DNA from 3 places in the Bacillus sp. KICET-3 genome. Region 1 is predicted to be linked to each of the others. Evidence: riboswitches for the same ligand, from Rfam matches in the RefSeq annotation. Region 1 holds a riboswitch; each other region holds the start of a gene.
The links. A riboswitch is a leader RNA that binds a small molecule or an ion and turns the genes downstream of it on or off. The one in region 1 is predicted to bind S-adenosylmethionine.

Region 1 (7,619 bases):
CATATAAAATAACATCGGCTTTTTGGATGGCTTTTAAAGCTTTGATTGTCAGTAAATCGGGGTCTCCAGGACCTGCCCCAACGATATACACTTTCCCCATTTTGTTTCTTTCCCCCGATCGAATCAAAATCTTTTCTCTTCATTATAAATCATAAAGAAAGCGTTCGGTTGTTGAAAATATCACAGGTACCAAACGTTTTCTTTATGAAATAGGAAAGTGCATCTGCTGCACTTTCCTATTCACGCGTTTTCGGTTTTTATTTCGCTTGCGCTTTCACATATTCGACGAGCCGGTCTTTGCACTCGTTCCGGTCATGACTCCCCGTATCGAGTACGAGTTCAGGCGCTTCCGGTTCTTCGTATGGTGAATCGATTCCCGTGAAAAATGGAATTTCTCCGTTTCTCGCTTTTTTGTACAAGCCCTTCGGATCTCTTTGCTCACACGTTGCCAAATCACATTTGACATACACTTCATGGAACTCGTTTTTCTCGACGAGCTGTCTGACCAGATCGCGGTCTTCTTTAAAAGGAGAAATAAACGCCGTAATCACGATCGTGCCCTGTTCGACGAACAGCTTGGCGACTTCGCCGATCCGGCGGATGTTTTCTTTACGGTCCGCATCGGAAAAACCGAGATCTTTGTTCAGGCCGTGTCTGACATTATCACCGTCAAGCACTGTGACCTGAAAGCCTTCTTCAAACAGTTGGCGGGCGGCTGCGTTGGCAATTGTCGATTTCCCCGATCCGCTTAAACCCGTCAGCCAAATGATCGAGCTTTTATGCTTGTTTTTTTCGTGATATTCCTGTTTTGTAATGGATGCTTCATGCCAAACGATGTCTTTATTCACCAACAGTCTCCCCCCTTTTTTAAGAAACTCCGGCCGCTAAGCCTTTGATTAATGTTTGAATGACCTCAGGACGGCTGAATGTGCTTGGCGGGAATTCGCCGTTTCTCAGCATTCCCCGTACCTTTGTGCCGGACAAAATGACATGGTGTTCTTTGTCGTGAGGGCATGTTTTCGCCGTCGCCATCGAGCCGCATACATTGCAGTAAAAGCTGTGTTCAAATTTCAGCGGCGTGATGCCGATTTCTTCAGGTGTGAATTGATCGAACAGCTCCTGTGCCTCATATGTTCCATAATAATCGCCGACTCCCGCATGATCTCTTCCAACGATGAAATGGGTACAGCCGTAATTTTTTCTGACGAGCGCGTGGAAGATCGCCTCTTTCGGGCCTGCATAGCGCATGGCTGCCGGAAAGACGCCGAGGAAGACGCGGTCTTTCGGGTAGTATCCGTCAAGAAGCACTTGATAGCTTTCCATCCGGACGTCTGCCGGAATATCGTCTGATTTGGTTTCCCCGACTAACGGGTTGAGGAAAAGTCCGTCGACGGTTTCCAGCGCGGTTTTTTGGATGTATTCATGCGCTCTGTGCACCGGATTCCGGGTTTGGAATCCGACAATCGTTTTCCAGCCGAGCTCGGCAAACTTCCGTCTTGTCTCCGCCGGTTCGAACGTATGAGCGGGAAACTGTTTTTCGCTGCGTTTGATGAGTGTAATCGGGCCGCCGACATAGACGTTTCCCCGTTCAAACAATTTTTTTACGCCCGGATGGTTGAGATCATCGGTTTTATAGACGTTGACCGCTTCTTTTTTCTTGTCGGGCGTATAGATGTCTTCGATGTCAATGACCCCGTATGTTTCCCCTTGATATGTGAGACGGACGGTATCGCCGATTTTTAGCTCGGCGGCTTTTCGTTCGTTGACGGGAAGGCTGATCGGAAGCGTCCAGACTTGACCGCCTGCAAGTCTCATATTTTCAACGACTGATAGGTAGTCTTTTTCTGTTAAAAAGCCTTGGATCGGGCTGTATGCACCGATTCCAACCAGCTCCAAATCGGCAAAAGCGATCAAATCAAGTTCGATTTCCAGTGCGATATGTTGAACATCATATGCTTCATTGACGCGGATAACCAATACACCGCCGTGTGGCGCTAAACTCATAACATTATTTCCCCCTACTAGATGTTTAAATTCCCCCGCCCTGTTCATGGACGGAGCTATGTTCTTTTTTCACTGCCCTCACCAGGCTGATCGTCCCGACAGATGCCAAAAGAACGCTCGTAACGACGATGAGAGCATAATAGTCTCCTTTTAATAAAAGGCTGACCAGCATATAAGACAGGCTTAATGAAAGGAACGGCGATACGATCCACACTTTCAGCATCGTTTTGACCACCTGTTTATGAAAAACATTGCCGCCGTTTTTCGCCATGCCCATCCCGATAATAGACGATGATGTCACCTGTGCGAGCGGAACGGGAAGGCCGAACATGGAACTGAGAATGACAAGCCCGGCTCCCGTGCTTGAAAGAAGGATTCCTTCTCCTTTTGAAAATCTGGTAATCTTTTTGCCGTTTGTTTCAAGAACGCGGCGGCCCAATAAAAGGGCGCCGAGCGCGACAAACAGTCCGCCGTACAGCGTTCCTTCCCCGACTGTCAAAACATGTGCCGCCACCAAAGGGCCGACAGCGTTCGCGACATTGTTCATTCCCGCTGAAAAAGCCTCAAAAAATCCGCTGATTAACAGCAGAACCGTCAAAATCTTCGCTTTGTTCCCCGCAGCGCGGCGCTTTATTGTTTTCTTCATAAACTTTGCCATGGCAAAGGTAAAAGAAAAAGCTGCGACCGGAACGACTACCCAGAACAGGACGATGACAAACAAAGATTTGACAAACAAAACTTGATATGCGACACCTACTCCGACGACAGATCCGACTGTCACTTCACTCGTTGAAAGCGGGATGCCGAGAACATTTGCGATAAAAAGCGACAAGGCGGCGGACCCGATGATAATGCAGACGATTTCAAGCGAAATCACCCGCTCGGGAATGATGCCCGAACTAATCGTTTTCACGACGTTCCCCCCGCCGATGACGGCTCCGGAGAGAACGCCGGCCGCACAGATCAAGAGCGCGTGAAGCTTTTTTTTCACCGCTTCAGATCCGTAGGCGATGCCCATGGAAGCCGCTGCACCGCTCGCTCCGATGTTCATCGCAAAAAACATGCTAAATAAAATGGCGGCAAGTTCCATAACTCATCTCCTTACTCGTGTAATCCGCATTCTGTTTTATTTGATCCATTCCAGCGGCCGGAGCGGAGATCGTCTATCGTAAAAGCCGGAGAGGTGCACGGCGCGCAGCCGATGCTCGGGTATCCTTTGTCATGGAGCGGGTTGTACGGCAGATCGTGTTTTGTCACATATCTCCAAATATCCTTCCATGTCCAATGGATGAGCGGACAGACTTTGATAGACTTGAATTTTTCGTCTTTATTTAAAAAGTTCGTCTTTCTCCGCCCTTCGGATTGCTCGCGGCGCAGCCCTGACAGCCATGCCGGGTAAGCTGACAGCGTCTCGCGGAGTGGAATGACCTTCCTCATTTCACAGCAGAAATTCGGATTGGTCTCCCACAGTTTGTCCCCGTATTGCTGAGCCTGCTGTTCAACCGTAAGCTCCGGTTTCTTCATGATAATCTGAAGGCCCGGATATCGTTCTTTGACAGCCTCAATCGTGTCATACGTTTCTTTAAAATGCAGACCTGTATCAAGAAATACGATGACGGCGTCCTTTTTCACCTTATAAATCAAATCAATCAGGACGATCCCTTCGATTCCGAAGCTGCATGCGTATACGAGCTGATCCCCGTAATGGCCGTACGCCCATTTCAGGACCGATAATGCCCCTTTATATGAATCATCCTCTTGAAAAGCGATTTTTGGTTCTTCCCATGTACTGTAAGTAAATATTTTCGGTTCCCCCTTTTTCGCCAACAAAAAAACGGCTTCCAGCAGAAAAAAACTTCTGTGAAAACCGCCTCTAGTTTGTCTAGTCAGCTATTTCAATCTTATTTTTTCATTTTTTTCGATTTGAATGACCTTTCCATCTTGAACAACGAATGTGATGGATCCGTAATTCATGTCTTTCAGCATGTCTTTCATTTTGATGATCACTTTTTCGAGCTGCTCATCTCTTTTCATTGCCAGCTCCTCCTCTGCCCTAAAAAATTAAAATCTTTCTTCCAAATTTGAAAGAAAGACGAGGAACTTTACATATTCCTTATCTCTCAAAATGAGCGCATTTTGCTGGACGTAGCACCTTGCGCTTGCACGCAGGTTGCCGGGTTTCATCGGACCAGTCCCTCCACCGCTCTTGATAAGTCTGCTTTTGTTATTTTAAAATTTTAGCACAATTCGAACAAAAGTCAACCCGACTTTTTTTATAGGATTAATGAAAAATAAAAATGATGCTATTTTACTATATTTCAACCGGTCAAAAGCATGAAAAAAACAGAAAAACCGCGGTTTCATCAAATTAAAAAAGCCGTTCCCTTAAAAAGGGAGACGGCTTTCTTATTTTTCAATCCAAGCTCTCGACTCGGGATTTGCTTTCCACTCTTTCAGTTTTCCGGCATCGGCTTCACTGATGTATCCTCCGGCAAGCGCGGTTTCCGTCAATGTATCGTAATCGGTCAGGGTGTGATACTCGACATCCGCATTCTTAAAGGCGATGTCCGCTTTCGGAAGACCGTATGTGAAGATGGCGGCGACGCCGAGGACATCGCAGCCGGCCTTTTTTAGAGCGGAAACCGCTTCAAGCACGCTTCCGCCCGTCGAGATTAAATCTTCAATAACAACGACTTTCTGTCCGTTCTTGACCGTCCCCTCAATTTGATTTCCTTTTCCGTGCGCTTTCGGTTTGCTTCTGACATAGCACATCGGCAAACGGAGCCTGTCAGCGGCAAGGGCGGCATGCGGTATGCCCGCTGTCGCCGTGCCTGCGACCATTTCCGCTTCCGGAAATTTGTCTTTTATCAGCCCGGCGAGGCCTGACGCGATATCATCCCTCACTTCGGGATATGACAGCGTCAAACGGTTGTCACAGTAAATCGGCGACAGCATGCCGCTCGCCCATGTAAACGGCTCGTTCGGCCGCAGGAAAACCGCCTTGATCGCTAAAAGATGGCTTGCAATTTCTGTTTTCATGCTTTGATCCCCTTCCATTCCCGTACTATTTTCTGATATGCAGCAACCGGATCCTCAGCTTTGGTGATAGAACGGCCGACAACGATCGCCGACACGCCTTTTTCCTTTGCATCGGCCGGGGTCGCTACTCTGACCTGGTCGTTTTTCTGATCATCAGCCAACCGGATTCCAGGCGTCACAGTCAGAAACGACGGAGATACCTCCTGATAGATGCGCTCTGCTTCATGGACGGAACAGACAACGCCGTCCAGCCCGCTTTCCTCTGCGAACCTGCTGTAGTGAAGAACGGTTTCCGCAAGCGGCGTTTTGATCAGGAGCTCCTCATGAAGCATTTCCGGAGATGTGCTCGTCAGCTGTGTTACGGCGATTAATGACGGACGTTTTTGTCCGGCGGACGTCCCCGCCTCAAGACCTTCAAGAGCGGCTTCCATCATCCGTTTTCCGCCTGCAGCGTGCACATTGACAAGATGGACGCCAAACCCCGCCAGCCTTTTCATTGCCTTATATACGGTCGTCGGAATGTCATGGCACTTCAAATCAAGGAAAATGCGGCAGTTTCTATGTTTTAATTGTTCAAGAATTGAAGGACCTTCCTGATAAAACAGCTCCATCCCGACTTTCACAAAAAGCTCCTCTCCGTCAAACCGGTTCAAAAACGCAAATGTTTCCGGCGCAGATGCAAAGTCAAGCGCGATGATTGGCGGCGTATTGTTCATGCTTCCAGCTCCTTCCGATGCATTCGGTCAAAGACCCGTATCCGTATTTTTCTAAAACGCGCGGCAGTTCTTCAATGATCTCCGGGCAGGCGAATGGATTGACAAAATTGGCAGTGCCGACCGCGACTGCGCTTGCCCCCGCCAGCAGGAATTCAAGCACATCTTCCGCAGACTGAACGCCGCCCATGCCGATGATCGGGATGTCTACCGCCTGACTGACTTCATAAACCATCCTGATGGCTACCGGTTTTACGGCCGGGCCAGATAATCCTCCGGTCTTATTTGCCAAAATCGGCTTGCCCGTTTTCAGATCGAGCCTCATGCCGATCAGCGTGTTGATCATCGTCAAACCGTCTGCCCCCGCTTCTTCAATGGCTAAGGCGATGTCAGTGATATTGGCGACATTTGGAGACAATTTGACATAGACCGGAACGCTGGACACTTGTTTAACAGCCTTTGTCAGCTCGGCTGCCATTTCCGGACGTGTACCGAACGCGATCCCGCCTGTTTTGACATTCGGGCAGGAAATATTCAGTTCAAGCGCGTGGACATTCGGAGCTTTGCTGATTTCTTCGGCAACCTCCACATAATCTTCAAGCTGTGATCCGGCTACATTGGCGATAATCGGTGTATCGAATTGTTCCAGCCACGGAAGCTCGTGCTCCATGACAGCCTGAAGACCGGGATTCTGCAATCCGATCGCATTGAGCATGCCCGCTTGTGTTTCTGCGACCCTTGGCGTCGGATTCCCGAAGCGGGGCTCGCTCGTTGTCGCTTTGATCATGATCGCCCCGAGGCATGAAAGATCATAAAGGTTTGCAAACTCTTTTCCAAAACCAAAGCATCCGGATGCCGGCATGATCGGATTTTTTAATTTGAGGCCGGGCAAATTTACGTCAAGCATTACAAAAGCACCTCCTGCGCTTTGAAAACAGGTCCGTCCAGACAAACTTTTACATACGGTTTTTCACTTTGATCCGTATGGCATACACAGGCAAAACAGGCGCCGATTCCGCAGCCCATCCGCTCTTCCATCGATAAATAAACCTCTTTTTCGGGATAGCGGTCTTTCAAAGCCTTTAACATAGGGGTCGGGCCGCAGGCGAGCAGATAGTCAAATTGAAGGCCTTTTGCCTCGATGACATCGGTGACAAATCCTTTCTCCCCATGGGTGCCGTCCGCTGTGGCAATATATACAGGGCCGTACTCGGCAAATTCCCGCTCGTAAAACACGTCTTTGGCTGACGCAAACCCCAACACATGCACAACATGGACGCCCCGCTTTGTCAGCTGTTTGGACAGTTCATAGAGAGGGGGGACGCCGATCCCTCCGCCGACTAGAAGAGCCGTTCCGCCGGATTTGAGCTCGTCTGCCGGAAATCCGTTTCCCAGAGGGCCGAGGCAATCGACGAGATCGCCTTTTTCCTTTAAGGAAAGGAGCCGGGTTCCTTCTCCATCCTTCCGAAAAATGATCGTCATTTCCTGTTTGTCCCTATCAATCCGGGCGATGCTGATCGGACGCCGTAATAAAGGAGCGACAGATTCAGCGACTTTCAAATGAAGGAACTGGCCGGGGGCGCTGCACGATTCAGCGAGCTCCCCTTTCAGCACCATTTGGTAAATGCCGTCAGCGATGCAATCATTGGAACGAACCGTCATATATCCCTTTTTCATTTGACGGCAGCCGCCTCTTGAGCCATGTTGGCAGCAGGCATATGATCCGCGCGGAAGCTCATGCTCTCAAGCACCCGTAAAATCGCTTCGGCCGTATCTAATGACGTCAGGCAGGCCACACCGTTTTCGACGGATTCGCGTCTGATTTTGAACCCGTCTCTTGCCGGCTGCTTTCCTTTTGTCAGC
Region 2 (7,619 bases), 2.0 Mb from region 1:
TTCATATCCGCCGCCGTTTCCGCTTCTGGGGATGAAATCAATTTTGGCCTCGACGTTTTCAGAGGCATACTTTTTATTAAAAGCGTCCACCCGCTTTTGATAGACCTTTCCTTCTTCACTATCATCAGATACGTGCACCCACACCGTAAGCGTTTTCCCATCTTGGCCATTTGCACCTTTGCTATTGCTGCAGCCCAACATCGCAAACACCAGCAACAACGAAAAAACTCCGAAGAGCCACCTTTTCATCTTTGTCACTTCCCCCCATTTTTCATAAATCAACAAATAAAAGCGCTTTCAAGTGAATTGTATGTCAACCGGTTTCATATGTCAACCGGTTGACATATTTTTTCCCCAATTATTCATCCCGGTACATTTCTCATAATCGTGGCATTTTCTTGCACATATCGGCCCGATTCTCTAAAATAAGTGCGTGACGAGAATTGTAAGCCATTTCAGTAAAAATAGCAGGGGGAAAAGGGAATGAAGCCTAGCATTCACGACGTTGCAAAAAAAGCGGGAGTTTCACCAACAACCGTATCGCGGGTATTAAATAACCGCGGCTATATTAGTGAAAAAACAAAAGAAAAAGTCTATAAAGCGATGGAAGAAATCAATTACTTTCCAAACGATTTGGCCCGCTCTTTATTTCGTAAACGAACTCATTTAATAGGGCTCATCATCCCTAACTCCAGCAACCCGTTTTTCGGCGAACTGGCCTTTCATATTGAGAGCATCTGCGCTGCCATGGGCTACAAACTGCTGCTTTGCAACAGCTTAAACCGCAAAGACAAAGAAGAAAAATACTTGGAAATGCTGATGCGAAATCAAGTGGACGGCGTCATCGCCGTGACTTACAACAGGGGAATTTTAAATTATCATCGGCAAAACCTGCCGATTGTCGCCATCGACCATTACTTGTCGGAAACGATTCCCGTCATCGGCTCCGATAACTATGACGGAGGAAGAAAAGCGACAGAACTGTTAATTGCAAAAGGCTGCCGGCACATCATCCATATCAACGGACCAATTGAGCTGAAAACACCGGCAAATCTTAGAAGAAAAGCATATGAAGATGTGATGCGACAACACGGGAGACAGCCGATTACATATGAAGTTCCCTTTCATCAAAATTACCGGGAAATCATCTCAAAACTGTTTGATGAACAGCCTGCAGCTGACGGCATTTTTGCCAGCGATGACCTCATGGCAGCTACAGTCATCACCGAAGCAAAAAAACGCAGAAAAGACATTCCCGGGCAATTAAAGGTAATCGGCTACGACGGAACGGAAGCGGTTCAGTCCATCCTCCCGGAATTGACAACCATCCAGCAGCCGATCGAACTCATTTCCAAGACGGCCATCGAGATTTTGTCCAAAGCCATTGAAGGCGAATTCGATGATTTGCCGCTGGAAACCTATTTGCCTGTTAAGGTTCTGGAAGGTGAAACCACTTAATATTCGCATCATGTTACGGAGAGATTTGCAGCCTTCATCTCTCCTGTACCCCCCTCTGACTTTTGTAAAAATAAGATAAATTTTAACTTTTATTTCTAGACAAACCACCCTCTGTGTGATAATGTATAGTACAAGTTTTCAAAATATTCTATCTTTGTGTGGAGGTGCCATAATTGGAAATGAGCAAAGTTCTGCCTGAATCGCTTACTTCCCTTGTGAAAGAGATGCTGACCAAAACGGATGGTTCAACAACCAAGGCAATCGAAACATTGATAGGCGGCAAGGTTGATATTGAAGTTTTCCGGCAGGCCTATGTCGATTACGATCATCTGTCCGCTGAGGAAGCAAAGCTGTTTCAGCCTGATGATAAGATTTTATTCAGGACCTCCTCATTGAAACGGGGCGATGATTATTTGTCATTTAATTATGTCTATGTCAAAACAAATGCATTGCCGCCAGCCGTTAAACGATATCTGAAAGAAGAACGGCTCCCCATCGGCAAAATCATTTCCGAACTGGAGTCAAGGCGTGAAATCTTCAGCACCGGTAAGTCCCTTGGCAAACACTTTACACACCTTGTGCCTGTTTCAACAGACAGGGAATACGTTTTTAAGCGATACCAGATCATCAGCGGACAGCAGTGCATCTTCCACGTCTCCGAACTGTTTGATTTAGAAAAAATCTGCAGACTGACAGCGGGCTGAATCATGCCCGTCAGTTACCGTTTTATGAAAGGGCTTCCAAAAACTCCTCATTCCTTCTCTCCTCAAAACAAAAACCCCTGCGAAACAGGGGCTGTCATTTATTGATACACCGTTTTCGGAACGGCAACAACCGGGGTTCCGGCGACATAAGGTGCGACGTCATATTGCTGGAACACGATCGCAATCCCGTCTTTTGTAAAGTGGAATGCCGTGTTTTGAAGAAGGACGATGTCTTTTTTCTTCACATCCGGGAAAAACGTGTCCTGATGCTTTTGAATGTATTTGTAAATGTATGTTCTCGTTTTATCGATTTTTGATTTTTTGTTTAATACGTCTGTCAGATAGACGCGTTTTTTTGATTTTAAATCGTAGTTGAACGAGCGGACGGCTGTATTGCCGTGCGCCCCGCCGGAGTACACGTAGTTTTTCGTCAGGATGCTGATCTTTTCGCCGGTCAGATATTTGACGTCAAAAGACGTTTGGTATGCCGTTTGGTACCCGTGCTGTTGGCCGTCTTTTTTGTTTTTCAGATAGTCTTTGTAGGATTGGTCAATATAGTTTTTAAAGTCTTTGTTGATTTTGTTTTGCAGAGATCTGCTGCCAACGTTTTTAACCTGCGGGTACTTCAATTCCTTTACGTTTTTGTATGTATGGCTCGTCACCACCGGTTTTGTCCCGTTCGCCGCTTGAGCCGAAGGAATCGCCGCTCCGCTGTACAATATCAGCATTAATAGCCCTGAGAGCATGATCGCCGCTGCTTTGAAAAACGGTTTGCTGTTCATCATATGGCCTCCTTTTTCGTTTCATTGTTATATTACCCATTTTCAAAACGGGTACACATGTAAGACTGACAGCCCCGTGAAAAAGTTTTCGTTTCAATAAAAAAATTCGGTCTTAATTAAAATGAAACCGAATCTGCGAACGATTATTCCTCCTCAATTGTTCATTCATCACCTTCCTGATATTTCGGCAGGGTTTGTTTCAAAACGGCTGGACATAAGCTTGAGGAACTTGCATAAATCGCGTTCTTAGCGATAAATATCAAAACCCATTGACATTTTCGCAAAAAGTATTAATATTAAAATTATTATAAAAATCGCATAAAAAGGTTTTCCTTATCAAGAGTGGTGGAGGGACTGGCCCTGTGAAACCCGGCAACCGCTGTCTTTTTGACAGAATGGTGCTAATTCCTTAAGAGCACGGCTGTGCTCTTGAAGATAAGGAGGAGATTGTCTACCAAGCTCTTCCTTATCGGGAAGAGCTTTTTTATGTTAATAAAGAAAGAGGGATGAAGCATGTCACAATCAACCGATGTATTGCAGCAAACGCAAGGAAGAAAAATAGGACCGTTCAGGGCGGATCAGGTGGGCAGCCTGCTCAGGTCTGAGCCTGTTAAAAAAGCGCGCCTGCAAAAAGCAAACGGCGAAATTACCGCGGAACAATTGCGCGAAGTCGAAAACGAAGAGATCAAGCGCATTGTCGAAAAACAAAAAGAAATCGGCCTGAAAGCCGTAACGGACGGCGAATTCCGCCGCTCCTGGTGGCATTTCGATTTTCTCGAAGGTCTTGACGGTGTTGAAGGCTTTGTAGCAGACAAAGGAATTCAATTTCACAATGTCGTAACGAAACCGCGCGGCATTAAAGTAACCAGCAAAGTCGACTTTACAAACCATCCGATGCTGGAAGATTATCAATTTCTTCATAGTATTGCAGGGACGCATACGCCGAAAATGACGATCCCGAGCCCGAATATGCTGTTTTTCAGAGGAAAGCTGGAAGAAAGTCCGTATGAGGATCTTGATGAGTTCCATCACGATGTGGCGCAGGCTTACAAAAAAGCGATCCGCGCGTTCTATGATGCCGGCTGCCGCTATTTGCAGCTTGATGATACGGCCTGGTCCGTATTTTTCTCAGAAAAGGGACATGAGCAAATCAAGGCGTTCGGCCGCCAGCCTGATGAGCTGCGCCAATCCTTTGCCAATACGATCAACGAAGCAATCGAAGGACGTCCCGATGATTTGACTGTCACAATGCATATTTGCCGCGGAAACTTCCAGTCAACATGGGTGGCAGAAGGCGGATACGACGCTGCGGCTGAAACGATTTTCGACGGACTGAACCTTGACGGACTCTTCCTTGAATTCGATGACGAGCGCTCTGGCGGCTTCGAACCGCTTCGCTTCGTGAAACGGAAAGACCTGCAAATCGTCCTCGGTTTAATTACATCTAAATTCGGCGAGCTTGAAAACCCGGATGATATTAAGCGGCGCATTGAAGAGGCGTCCCGCTATGCCGATCTGAACCAGCTGTGCTTAAGCCCGCAGTGCGGCTTTGCTTCAACGGAAGAGGGCAACCTGCTGACCGAAGAACAGCAGTGGGAAAAACTGCGTCATGTGATCGAAATTGCCGAAGACGTTTGGAAATAAATAAGGACATGTTTCAAGCCATACCTGATATCAGGTATGGCTTTTTTTATGTCTTCTTTTAAAAATCCTTCTTGATTTGTTCATAGTTTGATCATATTTGGCTTCTATAATGCTTGTTAGTGAGGTGATCGAATCATGATAAAGAAAAGGAAAATTGATATATTCCTAGTTCTCATTCTCTTATTATCCGCAGCGCTCAACCTGTACGGCATCTGGAACAGCGATACAGACAACGCCTACTACACAGCAGCCGTTACGAGTATGACGCAAAGCTTTCACAACTTCTTTTACGCTTCTTTTGATCCGGGAGGTTTTGTAACCGTCGATAAACCGCCGGTCGCACTATGGGTACAGACGCTTTTCGCGCTTGTGTTCGGCGTGCACGGCTGGAGCGTCGTGCTTCCCGAAGGAATTGCGGAAGTCATTTCCGTAGCACTGCTCTACTTCATTGTAAAACCTACTTTTGGAAAAACGGCAGCAAGAATTTCCGCACTCGTTATGGCGTGTACACCGATTGCCGTCGCTGTCAGCCACACAAACAACGTCGACAGCATTCTCGTCCTTTGTTTGATGATTGCAACATGGATGCTGTTTAAAGCCGTCCGCACAGGAAAAATATCGTGGCTGCTCGCATCCTTCTTCATGGTCGGCGTCGGCTTTAACGTCAAGATGCTGCAAGCATACATGGTGTTACCTGCATTTATGCTGTTTTATCTGATTGCAGCAAAGACGACGATTCGCAAAAAAATTGTGTCTCTGATTACATCGGTCATCGTTCTTGCGGCGGTTTCCGTATCATGGGCAGTCGTCGTTGACAGCCAGCCGGAAAGCTCGCGGCCTTATATCGGAAGCAGCCAGACGAACTCTGTCCTGGAGCTCGCCTTCGGCTACAACGGAGTCCAGCGTCTGACGGGACAGTCCGGAGCAGGCGGGGGCAAAGCGGCTTCCGATCAAACACAAAAGAAATCGAACCAAGAGCAGCAAAGCAGCACAGCTAGCAGCAGTTCATCTTCCTCAAACGGACAGATGACTCCGCCAAGCGGCGGCGGTCCCGGAGGCGGCCGAAACGGTGCAGGCTCATTCGGCACAGGCACACCGGGGCCGCTGAGATTGTTCCAATCTGAGCTTTCAGGTCAGGCAAGCTGGCTGATTCCGTTTGTACTGTTCGGGATTATCGCCTTACTGATCACAGGCCTTCGCGGTCAAAGAAAATTCAATGACACAACGAATGAAACGATTTTCTGGACGATGTGGCTATTGCCGGTCGCTGCATTCTTCAGTGTCGCCGGATTCTTCCACCATTACTATCTGATCATGCTGGCAGCACCGATTGCCGCATTGTCGGGTACGGGCTGGACGGCGCTCGTTCGCCTTTATCAAGAGGAAAGCGGCTGGAAAAAATGGCTGCTGCCAATCGGCATTTTGCTGGCAACAGCATTTGAATTATATATTCTGATTCCTTATATCAGCGACATCGGAATCACTTGGATCATCCTGGTCGGAGCTTTCGGAATCATTACAAGCTGTCTTCTCTTCTTTGTCAAAAAAGGAAAGCCATTCAGCTACTATGTATCGCTTGCCGCACTTCTCGGCATGCTGATCGGTCCATTCTACTGGACAACGGCAACCCTCGCTGACGGGGTAAACGGCATGATTCCGCAGGCAGGACCTCAATCAGCGCAATCATTTGGCGGGGGCGGCGGCAAGATGAACAATGGCAGCCGACCTCCCGGATTTGGCAGCCCAACAGGCCAAGACGGCCAAACAGGCAATCAGCCAAACAGCGGGAATAATAGGTCGACTGACTCCAGCTCTGATCAAAACAGCCAAAACCAGAACGGAGGCAGCTCAAGTAAGACTGATCAAGGCAGACCAAACGGCAGCCGGGGCGGCCCTGGAAGCGGCGAATCAGTCGACAAAGACCTCTTATCTTACCTTGAGAAGCACAATACTGGGGAAAAATATTTGTTCGCGGTCTCTAACGCGAATTCCGCTTCCTCTTACATAATCAAAACAGGAAAAGCGGTTATGGCGATGGGCGGATTCTCCGGAAGCGATCCGATCCTGACCGTGGACAAACTCAAAAAGCTCGTCAATAACGGAGAGGTTAAATACTTCATGATTGGCAATGGCAGAGGCCAAGACAACTCAGACATCACCAACTGGATTAAAAAACACGGCACAGAGATTAAGAAAAGCGAGTACAGCAGCTCTTCTTCAGGTGACAGTTCACAATCGGGGGGACCTGGTGGAAATCAAACCCTTTATAAAGTGGAGCTAGATTGATGAAAGGAAAGGTGATCAATATGAACAAACCAGTCACATTTTCAATTGTAGTCCCCGTCTACAATGAGGCGGAAGTACTCGACAACACCTATGAGAGACTGAAAAGCGTCATGGATTCAACAGGTGAAACGTATGAGCTGATATTTGTAAATGACGGCTCCAGCGACGACAGCATTCATATGCTAAAGTCGCTGGCTCAGTCTGATCCAACTGTAAAGTGCATTAATTTCTCAAGAAACTTCGGCCATCAGATCGCGATTACGGCCGGTACGGACTATGCGGCCGGCAAGGCAATCGTGGTGATTGACGCCGATCTCCAGGACCCTCCTGAACTGATTTTGGACATGGCGGAAAAATGGCGGGAAGGCTATGACGTTGTCTATGCGGTTCGGACGAAGCGTGAAGGAGAAACATTTTTCAAAAAGCAGACAGCCTCCATGTTCTACCGGATACTGAGGCGGCTCACAGATGTCGATATCCCGGTAGATACGGGAGATTTCCGGCTCATGGACCGCAAAGTCGTCCATGAACTGAACAAGCTGAAAGAAAAAAATCCATTTGTGCGCGGGCTCGTCAGCTGGCTCGGATTCAAACAGACGGCCGTGTACTATGAACGCCACGAACGGCTCGCCGGCGAAACGAAGTACCCGCTGAAAAAGATGCTTAAGCTTTCGCTGGACGGGATTACATCGTTCTCCTTCCAGCCGTTAAAACTGGCAAGCTACTCCGGAATTGTGCTTTCAGC
Region 3 (7,619 bases), 370 kb from region 1:
TCTCATCCCGCATGAGCCCCATTTCGATGCTTGCTTTAAAGCAGCCAAGCTTGTCGCCGATATCAAAGCGGCTGCCTTCCAACTGCCGGGCATAAATGTTTTGTTCCCGGCATATGTCTCTTAACGCGTCTGTCAGTTGTATTTCATTCCCCGCGCCTTTTTGGGTACGCTCAAGAACAGGGAAAATGGATGGCTCTAAAATATAGCGTCCCATGACGGCGATATTCGAAGGCGCTTCTCGAACAGCCGGTTTTTCGACCAAGTCTTCGATGTCATATACTTTATTTTTCTGCGTGGCTGTCTGAATGATCCCGTATTTGGAGACATCGGCCGGTTCGACACACTGAACGCCGATGACAGATGTTTTATATTCTTTATATACGTCGATGAGCTGCTGCAAGGCCGGTTTTTCCGAGATCATGATGTCGTCGCCGAGCAGGACGGCAAACGGCTCATCACCGATGAAATGCCGCGCCGACAAAACCGCGTGTCCGAGTCCGAGCGGCTCTTTTTGGCGGATGTAATGGATGTTTGCTAAGTCGGCAATGTTCTGAATCTCTTTTAATAGATCATGTTTGTTTTTATTTAATAGATTCTGTTCGAGCTCAGCAGACCGGTCGAAATGATCTTCAATCGAGCGCTTGTTTCTTCCTGTAATGATGAGAATATCTTCTATGCCTGATTGAACGGCTTCCTCCACAATATATTGAATGGCAGGTTTATCAACGATCGGCAGCATTTCTTTCGGCTGCGCTTTTGTCGCAGGCAGAAATCTCGTTCCCAACCCGGCTGCGGGAATAACGGCTTTTCTTATTGTCATGATTATTCACTCCTGTTCATTTCAATTCTTAAGAATTTGTTTCAGGTTCTTGAAACACCCATAGGCGGTTACCGATAAAATTCATCACCATTCCTCCGAGGGTCGCTATGATTTTGCTGGAAAAGAGAGACAAGCCCCCTTTTTGAAGAACGTAGAGGATAAGAAAGGTGATCCCTGAAGCTGCAAGGTTTATCAGGAGAAAACGGAAAATCTCTTGTCCGCGGACCTTTTTTTTCACCCGGAATGTCCACGTGCGATTCCAGATATAGCTGTTTGCCATGCCGGCGGTATATGAACAAACCTGTGCGAGAAGGTAGGGGACATTGACCGCCGTAAGCAGGAAAAATACCCCGAAATCAATCAATGTGTTTCCGGCTCCGACAGTGCCGAAGCGGCATAAGGTGGCGAATTTGGTTTTCATCATAACGGCATTCGATTTTTACCTCCCAACAGGAGAAACGGGCTGTGCACCCTTCCTGAAAGCTTACACATAACCTTAGCGAATAATGTTGAATAAACGATAAACAAAAGATGAACAAACTATGAAATATTGAGGGGCGGGGGAAAAGAAAAACCGTTCCGGATGTGGAACGGTTCATTGGCCCGCAGGAGGAGATATTGGCGGCGTGCGGCACCTGAAGCCCGCTTTTACGCGCCTTGCGGGAAGTTATTCTTTGATCATTTTGACGTGAGGAATATCCGCGTCTAAAAATTCTTCGGAGGCGACTTTGTAGCCGTGTTTTTCGTAAAAAGGAACGGCTTGTGTCTGGGCGTTCAGCATGAATCGGGAAGCGCCCTGTTTTTTCGCTTCCGTTTCCAGCGCCTCCATAATCAGATTGCCGATACCTGAGGAACGGTGGCTTTTTAAAACACAGATTCGCTCCAGCTTTCCGTACCCGTCAACAAGGCGAACGCGGCCGGCTCCGACCGATTCTTTTCCGTCATAGATGACAAGGTGTGAAGATTCCTGTTCGAGATGATCCATTTCTTCTTCCGGTGAAACATGCTGTTCTTTGATAAATACTTCTGTTCTGACAAAAAAAGCGTCTTTAAGCTGCTGATCATTCTTGACGATGACGGATTTCACTTGTTGTCTTCACACTCCTAAAATAAATGTTTCATAAACGGTCCAAGAGCCGTTGTCCAATTGATAAAGCAGGTGAAAGCGGTCGATGATTTCTTCATGTGTCGCGTCTCTCATTTTAAGCGTTCCAAGGACATCGGAATGCTCATCATCAGAAAGGTTTTGGGCAATCGTCACATGGGGAACAAACGCATACTCCGGCTTGTCTTCCAAAACGCCGCTGTACATTTTTTCATGCAGCTCCGTTAATTCCGCTGTCGGTTCCGCTTTCATATAAATCACATTATTGACCGGGGCAAAAGAACTGAACTTTGTAATTTTCAGCCTGATCGGCTTCAGCTCTTTAGAAAGTTCTCTCAGGTGTGCAACGACTTTGCCGATATCTTCTTCAGAAGATTCAAACGGTGTTCTTAATGTGAGGTGGGGCGGGATTAAAGCGTAATTCGGATCATAGCGTTTCCGGTAGGAATTTGCAATGTCCTGAAGTTTTTTTGATGGGAATAGCACAATACCGTATTTCATTTTGTTCCCTCCTTAGACAATTTATATGGTTTTAGTATATCAAAGATCAGCTTAGATACGGAGAGCTAAAGCATTTTTTTTAAGGCGGGCGTGATTAAAGGCTGCCAGTACGTCCACTTATGGTCTCCGTCAAATGTTTCAAAGTGATAGTTCATGTTCTCGTTTTGAAGCAGCTCCTTCAGTTTTTCATTTGGAGCGGTAAAGTCCAAAATTTGATTGTCGGTCGTTTTGACTTCGGTTTCTTTTACGCCGATTTGGTGGTACACCGAAATGAGCTGCAGCGAAGCGGAGGTTTCGACTTTTTCAAGCACATGGCTGTCGACGTACGGGGACTGCATAATGACATTACCGAACATATTCGGGTAATCGAGCGCAGTCATGAGGGACACGGTTCCCCCGAGTGAATCTCCGATCAGCGTCCTGCCAGGTCCGACTTGATATGTTGGATATTCCCGGTCTGCGAAAGGAACCAGTTCATGTGCCAAAAAGCGCTTATACGCTTCGAATTTCGGCCCTTCCGGATGGTATGTGTGCCTTCTTTCCTGAACGCTTTTGTAAGGGACGCCGATGACGATGCACCGTTCAATTTCACCGTTGTGTAACAGTTCTTCGATCTGCCGGCTGATGCGGCCCAAACGGAAATAGTCATGACCATCCTGGGCGATGATGACATGGTATTTGTAGAGCGGGGAATAGCTGGAAGGCAAATAGACCAACAGCTCCATTTCTTCGCCGAGCTCTTTTGAGTAAAGCTTTTTTTCCTGAATGACTCCTGTTTTCATAGTCAAGCTGAATTCCTCCAGAAAGTAGGTTGTTAACGTTTCCAACATTGTAACACGAATAGTGCGAAAATTCTCTTCGTAACTGCAATTTTCGGCTGACCCGGGTTGCGTCCGGACTACATTAGTCTGCCGCTACAATGTGGCAAGCTTTTTCTGATCCGGGATTTCATCATATCATATCAAGGAGATAAAGATTCAAAAAAGGCTCTTGAAAATTCTCCTGAATTGGGGTAAAGTAAAGAACAATCAGAAAATTAAAGACATTCTTATCACGAGAGGTGGAGGGACTGGCCCTTTGAAACCTCAGCAACCGGCTGCACCTGACAATGTCAGTGCACCAAGGTGCTAAATCCAGCAAGCGACATGCTTGGAAGATAAGAGGAAGCGTTTATCCAACCCCTTCTTCTTATGAAGAAGGGGTTTTTACTTTTAAAAGGATGGTGTCATATGACTGAACATGTACAAACAACACTGGCGCAAATCGGAAACCGCAGCGATGAAATAACGGGAACCGTCAATCCGCCGGTTTATTTCTCCTCCGCATACCGCCATAAAGGAATCGGAGAATCCACCGGATTTGATTACATCCGCACAAAAAATCCGACAAGACAGCTTGTGGAGGACGCAATCGCAAAACTCGAAGGCGGAACGCGCGGCTTTGCGTTCAGTTCCGGCATGGCCGCCATTCAGACGATTATGGCGCTGTTTCAAAGCGGAGATGAGCTGATCGTCTCCTCGGATTTATACGGGGGGACATACCGCCTGTTCGAAAACGAATGGAAAAAATACGGACTGCGCTTTTTGTACGATGATTTCTCAGACGAGGACTGTATCAAGTCAAAAATCACGGAAAACACGAAGGCGCTTTTTGTAGAAACCCCGACAAACCCGCTCATGCAGGAAACCGATATTAAAAAAGTCGCGGAAATCGCCAAGGAGCACGGCCTGCTGCTGATTGTGGACAATACGTTTTACACCCCGGTTTTGCAAAGGCCGCTTGAGCTTGGGGCTGATCTTGTCATTCACAGTGCGACAAAGTATTTAGGCGGCCACAACGATCTTTTGGCTGGACTCGTCGTGGCAAAAGGCGAAGAGCTGTCAGAGGAAATGTTTCAGCATCAAAACGCCATCGGCGCTGTTTTATCCCCGTTTGATTCATGGCTGCTCATGAGAGGCATGAAGACGCTTGCCCTCAGAATGAGGCAGCATCAGGAAAACGCCCGGGAGCTCGCCGCGTTTTTGGAGGAACAGGAGGAGGTTGCAGACGTTCTTTATCCAGGAAAAGGCGGGATGCTGTCATTTCGCGTTCAAAAAGAAGAATGGGTCAACCCGTTTCTGAAAAGCTTGCAAACGATCTGCTTTGCTGAAAGCCTGGGCGGGGTTGAGAGCTTTATCACATATCCGGCGACACAGACCCACATGGATATTCCCGAGGACATCCGGATCGCGAACGGCGTCTGCAACAGGCTGCTGCGCTTTTCGGTCGGAATTGAGCATGTAGCCGATTTGAAGCATGACCTCAAGCAGGCATTGCAGAAAGTAAAAGAGGAGGCGGTCAACGCATGAGCAAGGGGAGCTGGACGTTCGAAACTAAACTCGTACACAACCAATCAAAAACAGACGGAGCAACAGGAGCCGTCAGCGTGCCGATCCAGCACGCATCGACCTTTCATCAAAGCTCGTTTGACCAGTTCGGCGAATATGATTACAGCCGTTCCGGGACTCCGACGAGAAAAGCGCTTGAAGACGCGATCGCCGAGCTTGAAGGCGGGGCGCGCGGGTTTGCTTTTTCTTCAGGCATGGCCGCCATCTCCACCGCTTTTTTGCTTTTATCAAAAGGAGATCACGTTCTGGTCACAAAAGATGTCTACGGCGGCACGTACCGGATGATTACCGATGTATTGAGCCGCTTTGGTATTGAGCATACTTTTGTCGATATGACCGATTTAAATGAAATTGCACTAAACATCAAGGAAAACACAAAGGTGATTTATCTTGAAACCCCTTCGAACCCGACGCTCGGGATCACGGATATCAGGGGCGTCGTCAAGCTTGCCAAAGCGCACGGCTGTCTGACTTTCCTTGACAACACGTTTATGACCCCGGCGCTTCAGCGGCCGCTTGAGCTTGGTGTTGATATCGTCCTGCACAGCGCGACGAAATTTTTAAGCGGGCACAGCGATGTCTTATCAGGTCTTGCCGCCGTCAAAGATGAAAAGCTCGGTGAAGCTCTCTATAAGCTGCAAAACTCTTTCGGAGCGGTTCTCGGCGTGCAGGACTGCTGGCTCGTCCTAAGAGGATTAAAAACGCTCCAGGTGCGCCTCGAAAAAGCAAGCCGAACAGCTCAGCAGCTCGCCGAATTTTTTGCAGACCACCCGGCTGTCAAGCAGGTGTATTATCCGGGGCTATCTTCACATCCGGGCGCCTCTGTGCATAAGCACCAGTCAAACGGCGCCGGCGCGGTTCTCTCTTTTGAGCTGGAGAATGCTGAAGCCGTTAAAAAAGTCGTGGAGAATGTTACTCTTCCGGTTTTTGCCGTCAGCTTGGGGGCGGTTGAGTCGATCCTTTCCTATCCGGCGAAAATGTCACATGCCGCAATGCCGAAAGAAGAGCGGGAAAAGCGGGGAATTACCGATGGCCTGCTGAGGCTCAGCGTCGGTGTGGAAAACGCGGATGATTTGCAGGAAGATTTTGCGCAAGCCTTGCAAGCTGCAGCAGGGACGCTTGCCCGGTCATGAGCGGGCAAGCGAAAAGGCCGGGAATTTGCTGAACACCCCGGCCTTTATTCGTTTTAAAGCAGACTGGCAAACCAGGTCCCCATGAAGGTTCCGACATAGTTGCCAATGAGGTAGCCGAACGTCCCGACCAGCATGATCGGGGCGACAAGCTCGCGCCAGCCTTTCCCGATCGCCATCGCCGCTGCAGTGGTCGGACCGCCGACTGCGGCGTTGCAGGCCAGGAGAATCTCTTCGAGCCGAAAGCGGAGCGCCTTGCCGGCCGCCAATGAAACCAACAGGTTGGTCATCGCAACGACAAAAACAAACGCTAAAAGGAGAGGCGCATTCGTCAGGATGATTCGCAAGTCCGCAGGAATGCCGATCACGACAAAAAATAAATAAATCAGATAAGTGCCGATTTCCTGTGCACCGCGAAGCTTTTGAAAGTAGCGGGGAAAAGCAAACGTCGCGGAAAGCGTCAGCGTTGTCAGAAGCAGAAACTGATCGCCGAGAATTCCGGATAAAAACTGAATAAAAACCGACCCGCCGTCAGATGGGAAAAGCCCTTTAAAAAAAGAAGCCGCTTTAACTGAAACGGCAACAATCGCGAATGCCGTTCCCAGATTCATGGCAATGTCTCTGAGCGACATGTCTTTTCTCTTCCAGTATGATTCGGCCCGATTTTTTCCGGAATCGGAAATACAGGCAGAGGGAAACCGTTTTTGAAACCATTTTAGCGACGGTATACCCATCAAAATAAAAAAGAGCAGTGCCATCATAAAATTATCGGCAACAACGGTTGAAGAGACATATTCGCCCGGAGTTTGAAACTTTGCCGCCATCGCCGCAAAATTAACACCGCCGCCGATATAAGAAGCGCTGATCATTCCGCCGATTTTATCAAGGTATGGAATCTGATGCCTGAACAAGAAAAACGCAAGTATACTGCCGATGACCGTGCCGACGGAGCTGATGCAGAAAACGAGCAGAAGCCGTCCGCTTTCTTTGAAGATTTTCCGTACATTGATTTGAAAAAGCAGCAAAGGAATCGCAAGCGGAACGACATACGTCCACACCGCGTCATAAACGGGCGACTCGGTCGGAAGAACGCCGACATTCGTAAAGAGCATCGCCCCACCAAGCGCGATCACCGCCCCGGATACAGCCGAAGCCCAGCGGTATCGCTGCTCCAAAAAGATGCTCACAGCCGCCCACACCGCAATAAACCCCCAGAGCACCCACATATCATCAGGTGAAATCAAAGACGAATTCATGTAAGACCCCCTCTTCGCATTGAATATTTTGAATTAACTGATAATAAAACAGTGTAATAGGGAACAGAGGATTGATCAATAGCAAACATTCGCAAACATAAAAAAATGAAAAAAAGTAGTTGACGAAACAATATAATCTGCATATAATAGAACTTGTCAGTAAGACAAATACCCAGTGTTACATATCATGATTCCGTAGCTCAGCTGGGAGAGCGCTACCTTGACAGGGTAGAGGTCGCTGGTTCGAGCCCAGTCGGAATCATACCCAAAACCCTTGCATAGAAAGGGTTTATTTTTTTTGTTCTTTTCTAAAAAACAGCTCGAAAAATTCAATTAAGTAAGCGGAACTTTTTGGCTGGTACCTGCCTGTAAGACCGTGGGTGCCAGGATATATAACTTAGATTGCGGGGCATACTTACA

Region 2: linked by a shared signal. The riboswitch ahead of R5H20_RS22560 (5-methyltetrahydropteroyltriglutamate--homocysteine S-methyltransferase) and the one ahead of R5H20_RS08915 (YezD family protein) in region 1 are both predicted to bind S-adenosylmethionine.
Region 3: linked by a shared signal. The riboswitch ahead of R5H20_RS06990 (methionine biosynthesis PLP-dependent protein) and the one ahead of R5H20_RS08915 (YezD family protein) in region 1 are both predicted to bind S-adenosylmethionine.

The regions. Positions count from the first base shown of each region.
Region 1 covers NZ_CP137345.1:1,760,145-1,767,763, reverse strand. Annotated here, with positions in the region: gene cobA (uroporphyrinogen-III C-methyltransferase) at 1-100, opposite strand, end outside; gene cysC (adenylyl-sulfate kinase) at 258-851, opposite strand; gene sat (sulfate adenylyltransferase) at 868-2,004, opposite strand; gene R5H20_RS08925 (sulfate permease) at 2,030-3,094, opposite strand; gene R5H20_RS08920 (phosphoadenylyl-sulfate reductase) at 3,106-3,807, opposite strand; gene R5H20_RS08915 (YezD family protein) at 3,895-3,999, opposite strand; SAM riboswitch class I at 4,115-4,220, opposite strand; gene pyrE (orotate phosphoribosyltransferase) at 4,411-5,043, opposite strand; gene pyrF (orotidine-5'-phosphate decarboxylase) at 5,040-5,759, opposite strand; gene R5H20_RS08900 (dihydroorotate dehydrogenase) at 5,728-6,663, opposite strand; gene R5H20_RS08895 (dihydroorotate dehydrogenase electron transfer subunit) at 6,663-7,433, opposite strand; gene carB (carbamoyl-phosphate synthase large subunit) at 7,430-7,619, opposite strand, start outside.
Region 2 covers NZ_CP137345.1:4,417,231-4,424,849, forward strand. Annotated here, with positions in the region: gene R5H20_RS22540 (ABC transporter substrate-binding protein) at 1-249, opposite strand, end outside; gene R5H20_RS22545 (LacI family DNA-binding transcriptional regulator) at 484-1,458, shown strand; gene R5H20_RS22550 (chorismate--pyruvate lyase family protein) at 1,638-2,162, shown strand; gene R5H20_RS22555 (DUF3298 and DUF4163 domain-containing protein) at 2,261-2,944, opposite strand; SAM riboswitch class I at 3,275-3,386, shown strand; gene R5H20_RS22560 (5-methyltetrahydropteroyltriglutamate--homocysteine S-methyltransferase) at 3,458-4,588, shown strand; gene R5H20_RS22565 (glycosyltransferase family 39 protein) at 4,724-6,874, shown strand; gene R5H20_RS22570 (glycosyltransferase family 2 protein) at 6,874-7,619, shown strand, end outside.
Region 3 covers NZ_CP137345.1:1,389,514-1,397,132, forward strand. Annotated here, with positions in the region: gene galU (UTP--glucose-1-phosphate uridylyltransferase GalU) at 1-820, opposite strand, end outside; gene R5H20_RS06970 (GtrA family protein) at 849-1,244, opposite strand; gene R5H20_RS06975 (GNAT family N-acetyltransferase) at 1,488-1,907, opposite strand; gene R5H20_RS06980 (YjcG family protein) at 1,917-2,426, opposite strand; gene R5H20_RS06985 (esterase family protein) at 2,492-3,208, opposite strand; SAM riboswitch class I at 3,472-3,589, shown strand; gene R5H20_RS06990 (methionine biosynthesis PLP-dependent protein) at 3,656-4,774, shown strand; gene metC (cystathionine beta-lyase) at 4,771-5,946, shown strand; gene R5H20_RS07000 (DUF819 family protein) at 6,000-7,199, opposite strand; tRNA gene R5H20_RS07005 (tRNA-Val) at 7,389-7,461, shown strand.